DNA from 3 places in the Nocardia violaceofusca NBRC 14427 genome. Region 1 is predicted to be linked to each of the others. Evidence: riboswitches for the same ligand, from Rfam matches in the RefSeq annotation. Region 1 holds a riboswitch; each other region holds the start of a gene.
What was found. Region 1 has a riboswitch for S-adenosylmethionine ahead of AC5592_RS29275 (rhodanese-like domain-containing protein). Riboswitches for the same ligand answer to the same signal wherever they lie in the genome.
Positions count from the first base shown of each region.

Region 1 (4,273 bases):
GCGCGCGATGCCCGATACCGGCAGCGGTTCGTGCAGCACCGCGCCCAGCACCTGCCACCAGGCCGCGGTGATCTCCGCCGGTTTCGCCAATTCCTCTGCGATCGTGAGGAATTGGCCGTTCAGCTTGAAGGTCGTGATCGCCGCCGCGGAGAACAGTTCGGCATCACCCCGACTCATGCCGGCTCGACCGCCGCGGCCTGCAGGGCGAAGAACCCGCTCGGATCCCGGTCCGCGTAGAGCCGATACCACGCGTCCAGGACGGCCGGCTCGAACAGGTCCAGCCGCGCGAAGATATGCCGCGCGAAGTCGATCGGCGCGATACCACTCGCGGTGATGAGATCGCCGTCGGTCACGGCCGGTTCGTCCACGAAGTGTTCCGCTCCCGAATATCCGGTCGAGACAAGGTTTTCCGCGGCGTTGCCGGTGTGCGGGCGAGCATCGAGCAGGCCCTGGGTCGCCAGTCCGTAGGTCGCCCCGCAGATCGCCGCGACGGGCACGCCGGCCTTCAGAAAGTCCGCCGCCGCCTGGGCGAACGGCGCGAGTTGCCCGTCCTCCCAGATATCGGCGCCGGGCAGGATTAGCATCGCGCTGTCGCCCGGCGAGAGCTGATCCAGAGTCAGATCGGGAAGCACGCGCAGCCCGCCCATCGAGGTGACCGGCTCGGCGGTGGCGCCGACCGTGCGGATCTGCCAGCTTCCCGGTTCGCGCTGCATCAGTGGGCGATTGATACCGGCCGTGACGTAGCTCGGCTCCCAATCGGCGAAGGTGTCGTACACCGCGATATGAACCGTTTTACTCATGACAGTATGCTGTCATAATTGACAGCATACTGTCAATGGTTTCGGTGTCAGCTCAGCGCCTGCGCCAGATCGCCGAGCAGATCCTCCACATCCTCGAGTCCGATCGAGATACGCAGCACCCCGTCGGTGAGACCGACAGCCGCACGGCCTTCGGGACCCATCGCCCGGTGCGTGGTGGTCGCCGGATGCGTGATCAGGGTCTTCGCGTCGCCGAGGTTGTTGGAGATGTCGACGATGCGCAGCCGGTTCAGCACCTCGAAGGCGCGCTTCTTGCCCTCGCCGGCGCCCGCGGCGAGTTCGAAGGTGACCACGGTGCCGCCGCCGGACATCTGCGAGGTCGCCAGCTCGTGCTGCGGATGCGAGGTGAGGAACGGGTACTTCGTCCAGGCCACGCCCGGATGCCGTTCCAGGAACTCGGCGACGGCCAGCGCGGACTGCGTCGATTGCCGCACCCGCAGCGGCATCGTCTCCAGCCCCTTCAGCAGGGTCCAGGCGTTGAACGGGCTCAGCGCCGGGCCGGTGTGGCGCATCAGATTCTTGACCGGTCCATTGATGTAGTCGCCGGTGCCGAGGATCGCACCGCCGAGCACCCGGCCCTGTCCGTCGATGTGCTTGGTGCCCGAATAGACCACCACATCGGCGCCGAGGTCGAGGCTGCGCTGCAACAGCGGCGTCGCGAACACGTTGTCCAGCACGACCTTCGCACCGGCGGCATGAGCCAGTTCGCTCACCCGCCGCACGTCGACGAGGGTCTGCATCGGATTCGACGGGGTCTCGAAGAACACCGCGGCCGTCGGCTGCGAGAGCGCCCGCTCCCACTGGCCGAGATCCTCACCGTCGACGAAGACGGTTTCCACGCCCCAGCGCGGCAGGATCTCGTTGCACACCACGAAACAGGAACCGAACAGGCTGCGCGCGGCCACCAGCCGATCGCCCTGCCCGAGCAGCGCCGCCAGCGCGGTGAACACCGCGGACATCCCGCTGGCGGTGGCGAAACACGCCTCGGCGCCCTCGAGCAGCCGCATCCGCTCCTCGAACATCGCGACCGTCGGATTGCCGTAGCGGGAATACACGAAATGCTCGATATCGCCGGTGAAGGCCGCTTCGGCCGCCTCCGCGCTCTCGTAGACGAATCCGGACGACAGATACAGCGCCTCGGAGGTCTCCTCGAAACCGGAGCGGCGCAGCCCGCCGCGCACGCCCAGGGTCGCCGGACCCACGCCCTCGGGCAGCGGCCGATCGAATGCACCGCCGGTGATCATGACTGCCTCCACGAAAAGAATTGCCGCACAACAGATCCGCTCACGACTGCCGCCACGGCAGGCCGAGTGCGCGCCAACCCGCGCCACCACGATGCCCCTCGGCATCCAGCGGACCCTCGAAACCCTCGAGCACGTTGTAGGAGGGTGCGAAGCCGGCCGCCGTCGCCGCCGTCGCCGCACCGATCGAACGCTGCCCGGACCGGCACAGGAAGATCACCGGGGCATCGCTGTCGCCCGCGCGATCGGCCAGCACCTGTTTCAACTGCTCCACGAACGCGGGATTGGGCGAGCCGGTGCCGTCGACCCATTCGATGAGGGCGGTCGGCCGCTCGATCGAGGTGGTGTCGGGCACACCGACGAATCGCCATTCGGCCTCGGTGCGCACATCCACCAGCACCGCATCCGGATTGTCGCGCAACAACTCCCACGCCTGCCCAGGCGTGATGTCACCGGCGTAGCTCACTTGTCGAACCTCCTACGGAATCCGCACTTGCCGCGTCCGGTCGGACCGCGGCCAGGTCGTCACCCGGAGCACCCCACCGCGGAGGAGGGTTGCCGACCAGCTAGCCGGGGCTTGCCGCTGGTACTCATGACCTGAACCGAGAATGCCTGGTCACAGGCCCGATTGTCAAACATCGACGGCGACGGCTCAGGGGTTGCCGCACACCAGCCAGGTGCCGTTCTCACGGCCGAAATTCCAGTTCGCCGCGGTCTTGTGCCCGTCGATCTGGCTGGTCACCGAGGCCGTGGCGTGGTCGCCGTCGATGTGCACCGCGTCGACTCCGGCGATCTCCACCTTCTTGCCGACGGAGCCGGCGCCCAGCGGAGACTTCTTCTCGTCGAAGCCCGCGCATTCGGTGGTCTTGCGCCGGTCGGCATCGGAATCGCTTCTCGCCGTGGCGAAGTTGCGCGCCGCGATGGCCACCCGGTCCGGATCTGTGAGATTGTTCTCAGCCGGGCGGGTGACTCCGAGGATCACGACGGCGAGCACCGCGAGAACGGCGATGGCCGCGGCGATCAGGAACGGCGTCGCCGATCGCGTGGTGTCGCGCTGATCGATCGAGGTAGCCGGATCATCGCCCCGGGGGTCGCTCCGGCCGGCCGGATCGCTGTCACTCATGGTGCGATCATCCCCGGTGGGCCGAAGTGTCGAAGATCACGCCCGCATTTTCGCGCGGATACCGGGAATAGCGGCGGTGTGTGCCACCGATAGAATCACCAGAACTCCGGCCACATCCGGTGCACGGATCGGGAGAGCTCCGCGCGGCAACGAGGCAGCATCGGCGGAGCAGTCGGGCAGGGCCCGGCCCGCACGTCAACTTAGCCTAAGCTAAGAAGGACGGCTGACAAGACGAGAGTTTCGACCAAAGGTGCGCGTAGAAATGACCGAACACGCTGGAACGAAGAGCGGCGCGGGCGACCGCCCACTGCGCATCGCGATCGTCGGTGCCGGACCGGCCGGAATCTACGCCGCCGACGCGCTGATGAAGTCCGATGTCGAGGCGAGTATCGACCTCTACGAGCGCATGCCTGCCCCGTTCGGTCTCATCCGCTACGGCGTCGCGCCCGACCACCCGCGCATCAAGGGCATCATCACCGCCCTGCACAAGGTGCTCGACAAGCCGCAGGTGCGCCTGCTCGGCAATATCGACTACGGCAGCGACATCGACCTCGAGGACCTGCGTCGCTTCTACGACGCGGTGATCTTCTCCACCGGCGCCAACGCCGACCGCGCCCTGGGCGTGCCGGGTATCGAGCTCGACGGCAGCTACGGCGCCGCGGACTTCGTGTCCTGGTACGACGGCCACCCGGATGTGCCGCGCACCTGGCCGCTGGACGCGGAGAAGGTCGCCGTCCTGGGCGTGGGCAACGTCGCGCTCGACGTGGCCCGCGTACTCGCCAAGACCGGTGACGAACTGCTGCCGACCGAGATTCCGCCGAACGTCTACGAGGGCCTGCGCAACAACAAGGCGCTCGAGGTCCACGTCTTCGGCCGCCGCGGTCCCGCGCAGGCCAAGTTCACCCCGCTGGAGCTGCGCGAACTCGACCACTCGCCGACCATCGAGGTCATCGTCGATCCGGAGGACATCGACTACGACGAGGGCTCCGAGGCCGCCCGCCGCCACTCCAAGCAGGTCGACATGGTCTGCAACACCCTCGAGCAGTGGGCCATCCGCGATGTCGGCGACCGTCCGCACAAGCTGTTCCTGC
Region 1 covers NZ_CAWMPM010000039.1:83,870-88,142, forward strand. The annotation lists gene AC5592_RS29260 (MarR family winged helix-turn-helix transcriptional regulator) at 1-177, opposite strand, end outside; gene AC5592_RS29265 (type 1 glutamine amidotransferase family protein) at 174-800, opposite strand; gene AC5592_RS29270 (O-succinylhomoserine sulfhydrylase) at 848-2,062, opposite strand; gene AC5592_RS29275 (rhodanese-like domain-containing protein) at 2,103-2,525, opposite strand; SAM riboswitch class IV at 2,544-2,657, opposite strand; gene AC5592_RS29280 (Rv0361 family membrane protein) at 2,712-3,182, opposite strand; gene AC5592_RS29285 (FAD-dependent oxidoreductase) at 3,445-4,273, shown strand, end outside.

Region 2 (4,273 bases), on a different contig from region 1:
GGGTGCGCGAGAAGATGCTGCGCCAATTGAACGAGGACGGCGCGCCCGACGCCGAGCAGGACGATCCGCGCCAGATCGCCATCGAGAAGGATCTCGAGGCCATCGACTCCGTTCCCGACGGCGATCCGCTGATCGAAGAATTGGCCGCCCGCTACCTGGTGCCGTGAATCGGATCGTGCCGGATCAGATCGCGCAGGGTGCCGCGCCCTGCCCCGCCTCCGTCAAGCCGGGCCGGGTCTCCGGCAGCGGGGACCACTGGCCGCCGGCATACGTGTAATTCCACGAAGCGCCGTCTCGAACCAGTCGGCTCAGCGCCTCGAGCAGGCGATCCACATCCGCGACCGACGTGCCCAGACCGACGCTCGCGCGCACCGCGCCGTCGACACCGAGCCGCTGCAGCAGGGGATGTGCGCAGAAACGCCCGTCACGCACGCCGATACCGAATTCGGCCGACAGATACGCCGCGACCCGGCCGGGCTCGAACCCGTCGACGGTGAATGCCACGATGCCCACACTGTCGGCACTGTCGGAAAAGATGCGCAGTTGCCGAACGCCCGCAACGCTTTTCAGGCCGTCGCGCAGGCGGCGGATCAAGTGGTGTTCGTGCTCGACCACGGCCTGTTCGTCGAGGGCATACAACGTTTCGCAGGCCGCCGCGACGGCCGCCGCGCCCAACACGTTCGGTGATCCCGCCTCGTGCCGCTGCGGTGCGGGCGCCCAGTGCGCCTGCTCGGTGGTGACCGCGGTGACCGCCCCGCCGCCGGCCAGATACGGCGGCGCCGCGTCCAGCCAGTCGCGGCGGCCTACCAGCACACCGGCGCCGAAGGGCGCGTACAACTTGTGCCCGGAGAAGGCCAGGTAGTCGATGCCGGTTCCGCCGGATTCCGCGAACGACTGCAGGTCGATTCGGCGATGCGGGGCCAGTTGCGCGGCATCGACCAGGATGCGGGCGCCGTGGCGATGCGCGATCGCGGTCAGTTCCGCCAGCGGCAGCACCTCACCGGTCACATTCGACGCGCCCGTAACCGCAAGCAGTGCAGCGGGTTCGGCGCACAGTTCGGCCTCGAGCCGCCGCAGCGTCTCCGCGATCGTCGCGGCGGCGGGAACCACCCGGCGGCCGCGGCGCGTCCAGGGCAGGAAATTCGCGTGGTGTTCGATATCGAGCACCACGGTGTCGCCGGGAACGCAGCACGCCAGCAGATTCAGCGAGTCGGTGGTGTTGCGGGTGAACACCACCACCTGGTCGTCGGCGCAGTTCACCGCCCGTGCCACCGCGACACGCGCTGCCTCGTAGCGATCGGTGCTGATGCGGGAGGCGTATCCGGCGCCGCGGTGCACGCTGGCGTAGTAGGGGAGCAGTTCGTTCACGCGGTCGGTGACCTGGGCCAGGGCGGGGGCGCTGGCGGCGTAGTCGAAGTTGGCGTAGGTACGGAAACCGCCCTGTACCAACGGAACTCGCAGATCGCAGCCGGAGACGCGCGCGATCGGTTCACCGGTGCGGCAGGAACGGGTGGCATGGCCGGCGCAGTCCGGCGCCGAGCAGGTGCAGGAGGCGCCGGAGCGGGAGGCGTAGCCGCCGTGAGCGCAAACCTGTTCCGGGACAACGGTTTCGGCGGTAGCGGCGGCAATTGTCGAGACAGCAGTACGCATCGGGGCGATCCCTTTGTTCAGGGACTCCGGACGTGGAGGGTGATCGGAGTCCGCGCTTGCCGTGCTCGGTCGAGCATCGGCCAGGTCGTCACCCGGAGCACCCCACCGCGGAGGAGGGTTGCCGACCAGCTAGCCGGGGCTTGACGCTGGTACTCGTGACCTGAGCCGAGAGTGGCAGAACCGGCCCGGCGTTGTCAAGCACCCGACTCGAGCGAGCAGTGGCGCCGCGCCGCCCGCGAAATCGGCGACGCGTGAAAGGAATTGCGGCTCAGTCCAATCCGGCTGGGCGGTGATAGGTGCCGTTGTAGTACAGCAGCGGGTTGCGCATCGGCTCGCCACCGGTGTCGTCGTGCACCCGGGTGACCAATCCGACCACCAGGGTGTGGTCGCCGATGGGAATCAACCGATGCACGGTGGCCCGCACCCAGATCGGGGTGCCGTGCAGCACCGGCTCGCCCGTCTCCAGCGTCGACCACAACTCCGGGTCGGCGAAACGCTCTTCGGCGGCGCGCGAAAACCGTTGTGCCAGATGCTGTTGATGTTCACCGAGGAAGTGCACGACGACCGAATCGGCCTCGCTCATCGCGTCGATGGACGAGGAGGTGTGCGCGATGTTGAACGAGATCAGTGGCGGATCCAGCGACAGCGAGGCGAAGGAGGTGGCGGTGAAGCCCACCGGGCGTTCCGGCCGGCTCAGGGTGACGATCGTCACTCCCGCGGGGTAGTGGCGCATGGCTGCCCGGTACTGCGCTGCGGTGACGCCGTCGTGCTGAGATTCGAGATGCTGAGGGTCGAGATCGGCCAGCTCGGCGTCGGGTCGCTGGGAACTGCTCACGCCTCCAACCTACGTCGTGCCCGCCCTCCCGCAATCCCGACGCCGTCCCGGCGCCGCCGAACTGCCCCGATACGCTGGACGAATGAGTGATTGGAAGGCCTTCGACGTCGAGCGCACCGGTCACGTCGCGCGAGTGACGCTGACCGGACCCGGCAAGGGCAATGCCATGGGCCCGGATTTCTGGAGTGAACTGCCACTGATCTTCGGCGAGCTGGACGCCGACCCGGAGATCCGCGCGATCGTGCTCACCGGCTCCGGTAAGCACTTCTCCTACGGCCTCGATCTGCCCGCGATGAGCCCGACCTTCGGTCCGCTGCTGGGCGAGAAGGCCCTGGCCGCACCGCGCACCGATTTCCTCTACGAGATCCGCCGCATGCAGGCCTCGGTGACCGCGGTCGCCGACTGCCGCAAACCCGTGATCGCCGCGATCTCCGGCTGGTGCGTGGGTGGCGGACTCGATCTCATTGCCGCCGCGGATATCCGCCTGGCCAGCGCGGAGGCCAGCTTCAGCCTGCGCGAGGCCAAGGTCGCCATCGTCGCCGACATCGGATCGTTGCACCGGCTGCCGGGCATCATCGGCGAGGGCCATGTGCGCGAGCTCGCCTATACCGGCAAGGACATCGACGCCGCGCGGGCGGAGAAGATCGGCCTGATCAACGACGTCTATCCGGACCAGGAAGCGGTTCTGGCCGCCGCGTACACGCTGGCGGAGGAGATCGCCGCGAATCCGCCGCTGGTCGTGCAGGGCATCAAGGACGTGCTGGACCAGCCCAAGGCCGGCAAGGTGGCCGACGGGCTGCGGTACGTCTCGGCGTGGAACGCGGCCTTCCTGCCCTCGGAGGATCTGACCGAGGCGATTCAGGCCGTCTTCGAGAAGCGCAAGCCGAACTTCCAGGGCAAGTAGCGCACGTGACTTCCAGGGCAAGTAGCGCACGTGCGACGGCGCTCGGCGGGACGCATACGCCCGCGAGCGCCGTCGACCGGCACTCAGTGCCCGCCCTGCTCCTGCAGCCGCTCGAACGCCTCGGTGGTGAGAGTCTCGGCCTTGGCCCGGCCGTCCCAGCCCTCGACCTTGACCCACTTGCCGGGCTCGAGGTCCTTGTAGTGCTCGAAGAAGTGCTCGATGGCCTTGCGCTCGAATTCCGGGATGTCGTTGACGTCCTGGATGTGATCCCAGCGCTTGTCGCCGGCCGGCACCGCAACGACCTTCTCGTCGCCGCCCGCCTCGTCGCTCATCAGCAACACGCCGACCGGGCGGGCCTCGACGATCACGCCGGGGAACACCGACTCCGGCAACAGCACCAGGCAGTCCAGCGGGTCGCCGTCGGAGCCGAGGGTGTTCTCGATGTAGCCGTAGTCGGCCGGGTAGACCATCGGGGTGTAGAGGTAGCGGTCCAGCCGCACCCGACCCGTCTCGTGGTCGACCTCGTACTTGTTGCGCTGCCCCTTGGGGATCTCGATGGTGACGTCGAACTCCACGTCATCTCCTTCGTCCGATGCGTATGCGTTGATGCGGTACGGCTGCTCGCCGGCGTGTGCCGCGGCCGACTCGCCGACCGGTCCGGTGGGCTGCCGACGCGCCAGCTCGTTCGGTGGAACGCCGGCGAGGTGAGGATAGTGTGGTCGATGCGCGCATGGGTGCGGCAGGGAGCGTCCGCCTCACACGGGTGAATAGGGAGACAGCTGTCACGTGGTAGGTCGAGGTAGGAAGAACATCGGTGGGCTGGCCGCTCGCCGACGCCGCAATATGTGGGTCGCGGTGCTGGTCGCAACCGTTGTCGCCGTCGT
Region 2 covers NZ_CAWMPM010000030.1:121,942-126,214, reverse strand. The annotation lists gene AC5592_RS24320 (hypothetical protein) at 1-167, shown strand, start outside; gene AC5592_RS24315 (aminotransferase class V-fold PLP-dependent enzyme) at 184-1,650, opposite strand; SAM riboswitch class IV at 1,698-1,811, opposite strand; gene AC5592_RS24310 (flavin reductase family protein) at 1,919-2,383, opposite strand; gene AC5592_RS24305 (crotonase/enoyl-CoA hydratase family protein) at 2,568-3,389, shown strand; gene ppa (inorganic diphosphatase) at 3,473-3,964, opposite strand; gene AC5592_RS24295 (D-alanyl-D-alanine carboxypeptidase/D-alanyl-D-alanine-endopeptidase) at 4,233-4,273, shown strand, end outside.
Region 2: another riboswitch for S-adenosylmethionine. It lies ahead of AC5592_RS24315 (aminotransferase class V-fold PLP-dependent enzyme); the one in region 1 lies ahead of AC5592_RS29275 (rhodanese-like domain-containing protein).

Region 3 (4,273 bases), on a different contig from region 1:
GCTTGCGCGGCATCCGGGCGCACAGCGCCGCGATCACGGGCGCGCCGACCACCACGCCCAGCGCGTACGCCGAGACGGCATGTCCGCCGGTGGGCTCCGAAACATGCAGGTCCGCGGCGATGTCGGGCAGCAGTCCCATGGTGACGAATTCGGTGGTGCCGATCCCGAAACCGCCGAGCGCCAGCGCGAGCATCGCCGGAATGTGCCAATCGGTGCGAGTCCGCGGCGCCGCGCCGGAGCCGAGCGCCGCACGGGACGACGCGGCACTCGCGGGTGACTCCGATGGGAAGTCGACGGGTGGTGCGGTGCGCACGGGAGCTGAGTCGGCCATGGGTGTGGCCAACACGCGCGGTCGCCGCGGCGATACCGGCGGCCGGGGTGATTCGACTCACGCGATGGGGTGCGGAAAGCAATTCGGGCACCCGCGGCCACCGGGATCGGTGGGGGCGGGTGCCCGGATATGTCTACCGGCCGCGCCGGATTCCGGCCGGTCGTGAGCGTTCAGCTCAGTTCGCGCGCCAGGTTCGCATCCAGCACGCCGAGGAACTCCTCGGTGGTCAGATAGCCCTGGTTGCCGCCGACCAGCAGCGCCAGGTCCTTGGTCATCTGGCCGCTCTCGACGGTCTTGATGACGACGTCCTCGAGGGTCTGCGCGAAGCCGATGACCTCGGGGGTGTTGTCCAGCTTGCCGCGGTGCGCCAGACCCCGCGTCCACGCGAAGATCGAGGCGATCGGGTTCGTGGAGGTGGGCTTGCCCTGCTGGTGCTGCCGGAAGTGGCGGGTCACCGTGCCGTGCGCGGCCTCGGCCTCACAGGTGCGGCCGTCCGGGGTGAGCAGCACGGAGGTCATCAGGCCCAGCGAGCCGAAGCCCTGCGCCACGGTGTCGGACTGCACGTCGCCGTCGTAGTTCTTGCAGGCCCAGACGTAGCCGCCTTCCCACTTCAGCGCGGAGGCGACCATATCGTCGATCAGCCGGTGTTCGTAGGTCAGTCCGGCGGCCGCGAACTCGTCCTTGAACTCGGTCTCGAAGATCTCCTGGAAGGTGTCCTTGAACATGCCGTCGTAGGCCTTCAGGATGGTGTTCTTCGTCGACATGTAGACGGGGTAGTTCTGCTGCAGGCCGTAGTTCAGCGACGCCCGCGCGAAGTCCTCGATCGACTTCTTGAAGTTGTACATACCCATGACGACGCCGCCGTCCTCGGGCATCTTCACCACTTCGTGGACGATCGGCTCGGAGCCGTCCTCCGGGGTGAACTGAATCGTGACGGTGCCGGCCTGATGCACCTTGAAATCGGTGGCGCGGTACTGGTCACCAAAGGCGTGACGGCCGATGATGATCGGCTTGGTCCAGCCGGGAACCAGACGCGGGACATTGGAAATGATGATCGGCGCGCGGAAAATGGTGCCGCCGAGAATGTTACGAATCGTGCCGTTCGGCGAACGCCACATCTTCTTGAGGCCGAATTCTTCGACACGTGCCTCGTCGGGGGTGATGGTGGCGCATTTGACGCCCACGCCGTGCTTCTTGATGGCGTTGGCCGCGTCGACGGTGACCTGGTCATCGGTCTTGTCGCGGGTTTCGATGCCGAGGTCGTAGTACTCGAGGTTCACATCGAGGTACGGATGGATCAGCTTGTCCTTGATGAACTGCCAGATGATCCGGGTCATCTCGTCGCCGTCGAGTTCGACGACGGTCCCTTCAACCTTGATCTTGGACATGGATCTTCGTGTCCTCCTAAGGAAGGTGTGCTCCCATTGCACGGCCAGGCGAGCACGCTTGTGAGCGGACCCCAGCTGTTCAACAGACAACGTATACGCCCCGCGTTGTCCACGAGACGCCTGGTGCTAAACAAGACAAGCGTACTGGTGCGCTGGGTCTCACTGACAGGGGCGGTCCCATTGAGAGCTACCCGCGTCACACCGGCCCGATGGCGATCGACAGGGAAACGGACATACGCCGCGAACGTCCGCCTCGAATCGGCCGAGCCCAACCCTCGCCCCGGTCGTGCCCGATTGTTACCATCCACGGCAGGTCATGAGCGCCAGCGCCAAGCCCCGGCTCGCTGGCCGGCAACCCTCCAGTTGCGGTGGGGTGCTCCGGGTGATTGACCGGGCTCTCGAAAGCCGAGAGCAAGCGCGACTGTCAGGAGCAACAAGTGAGCGAGTCCACCGTGCCCATCGCCGGCAAGTCCGTGGAGGCGGCGGAGCGGCGCAGCCGTATCGCTACCATCGGGGATGTGTGTGCCCCAGCCCTCCGTACCGCCTCGACCACGCGCGCGCTCTCGCCGTGCGCCGACCCGGCGGCCGCCGGCGCCGCGTTCCGGCAGGTCCGCGGGCCGATGCGGGTGACAGGGATCGATCGCGTGGCACGGCTCGACGTGGTGACGGCACGGTGACCGTGAGTATCGAATCGAGCACGTCACGCCCGGGCGCAACGACACTGCTACCGCCGCCGGACGGCACGGTGGGCATCATCGGCGTCGGCGATGTCCGCCTCGAGAACGGCGCGGTCGTCCCCGGTGTCGAACTGGCCGTGCAGCGCTGGGGTGAACTGGCCCCCGGCCTGGACAACGTGGTGCTGGTCGAACACGCGCTGACCGGTGATTCGCACGTCTGCGGGCAACCCGACGAACTGCACGCCCTGCCGGGCTGGTGGGACGGACTGGTCGGGCCCGGCGCGGCACTGGACACCGACCGCTGGTGCGTGATCGCGACCAACGTTCTGGGTGGTTGCCAGGGCAGCACCGGCCCCTCGTCCCTCGCGCCGGACGGAAAGCCCTGGGGCGCACGCTTTCCGGAGATTTCGATCCGCGACCAGGTGAGCGCCGAAGTGGCGCTGCTGGACCTGCTCGGGCTGACCCGCATCGCCGCGGTGGTCGGCGGTTCGATGGGCGGCATGCGGGTGCTGGAATGGATGGTCGGATACCCCGATCGCGTCGACGCGGCCCTGGTGCTGGCGGTCGGCGCCCGCGCCACCGCGGATCAGATCGGCACCCAGACCACCCAGATCGCCGCGATCACCTCGGATCCGGACTGGCAGGACGGCGATTACCACGGCACCGGCCGCCGGCCGCTGGCCGGTCTGCGCATCGCGCGCCGGATCGCGCATCTGACCTACCGCACCGAATTCGAACTCGACCACCGGTTCGCCAATACCGCGCAGGGCGACGAAAACCCTTGGGACGGTGGACGTTATGCGGTGCAGAGCTATCTGGAGCATCAGGCCGACAAGTTGGTCGCACGGTTCGACGCGGCCACCTACGTGCTGCTGACCGAGGCCATGAACCGGCACGACGTCGGCCGCGGACGCGGCGGCATCGAGGCCGCGCTGGCCGCCACCCCGGTGCCGTGCGTGGTCGGCGGCGTGGATTCGGACCGGTTGTACCCGTTGCGGACCCAGCAGGAACTGGCCGATCTGCTGCCCGGCTGCAAAGGTCTGGAAGTCGTGCATTCACGCGACGGCCACGACGGTTTCCTCACCGAGATCGAGGCCATCGGCAAATTGCTGGAGCAGACGATGGAATTGGCGCGCGCCGCACAGGACGCCCGCGAATCCTGAGTCCGTCCTGCGAGTTCAGCCGACCGAGTTCAGCCGACGCCGAGGCTGCTGATGGTGGCCGCCAGCACGATGATCGCGCCGCCCAGCACGGTATAGGCGCCGATGTCGAACGGACGGCTGCGCACCGCCAGCAGCCCGACTCGCGCCGACGGCAGGCACAACCGGAACACGGCCGCGAGCAGCGTCGCACCGCCGATGAAGAACGCACCGCGCCGCCACCGGTCCTGCGCCAGGAAAACCACCGCGACCAGCAGCACCACGACGACCAGCAGCATCGGCAGATGAACCTGGAAGAAGCGGCTCGCCGGGCTGGAATGCTGCGGGTGGGTGGTCGGCACGTCGGTCACGGCTGCGATTCTCGCATGTCCGGTCGTGCCGCCACCGGGAGCGGGTACCGTCTCGGTGTGCTCAAGCTGGTGTTCTTCGAACCGCGTATCCCACCGAACACGGGCAATGCGATCCGTCTGGCGGCCGGCACGGGGTGCGAACTGCATCTGATCGAGCCGCTCGGATTCGATCTGTCGGAGCCGAAGCTGCGCCGCGCCGGATTGGACTACCACGATCTCGCGGTGGTCACCGTGCACGAAAACCTTTCCGCCGCATGGAAATCCCTGCGGCCCGAGCGCGTCTTCGCCTTCACCACCCATGCCACCACGCACAACACCGATATCGCCTACCGTGCCGGTGACGTCCTGCTGTTCGGTCCGGAACCGA
Region 3 covers NZ_CAWMPM010000009.1:73,902-78,174, reverse strand. The annotation lists gene AC5592_RS08540 (MFS transporter) at 1-331, opposite strand, end outside; gene AC5592_RS08535 (NADP-dependent isocitrate dehydrogenase) at 502-1,719, opposite strand; SAM riboswitch class IV at 2,032-2,143, shown strand; gene AC5592_RS08530 (hypothetical protein) at 2,157-2,396, shown strand; gene metX (homoserine O-acetyltransferase MetX) at 2,441-3,559, shown strand; gene AC5592_RS08520 (DUF3017 domain-containing protein) at 3,589-3,834, opposite strand; gene AC5592_RS08515 (tRNA (cytidine(34)-2'-O)-methyltransferase) at 3,964-4,273, shown strand, end outside.
Region 3: another riboswitch for S-adenosylmethionine. It lies ahead of AC5592_RS08530 (hypothetical protein); the one in region 1 lies ahead of AC5592_RS29275 (rhodanese-like domain-containing protein).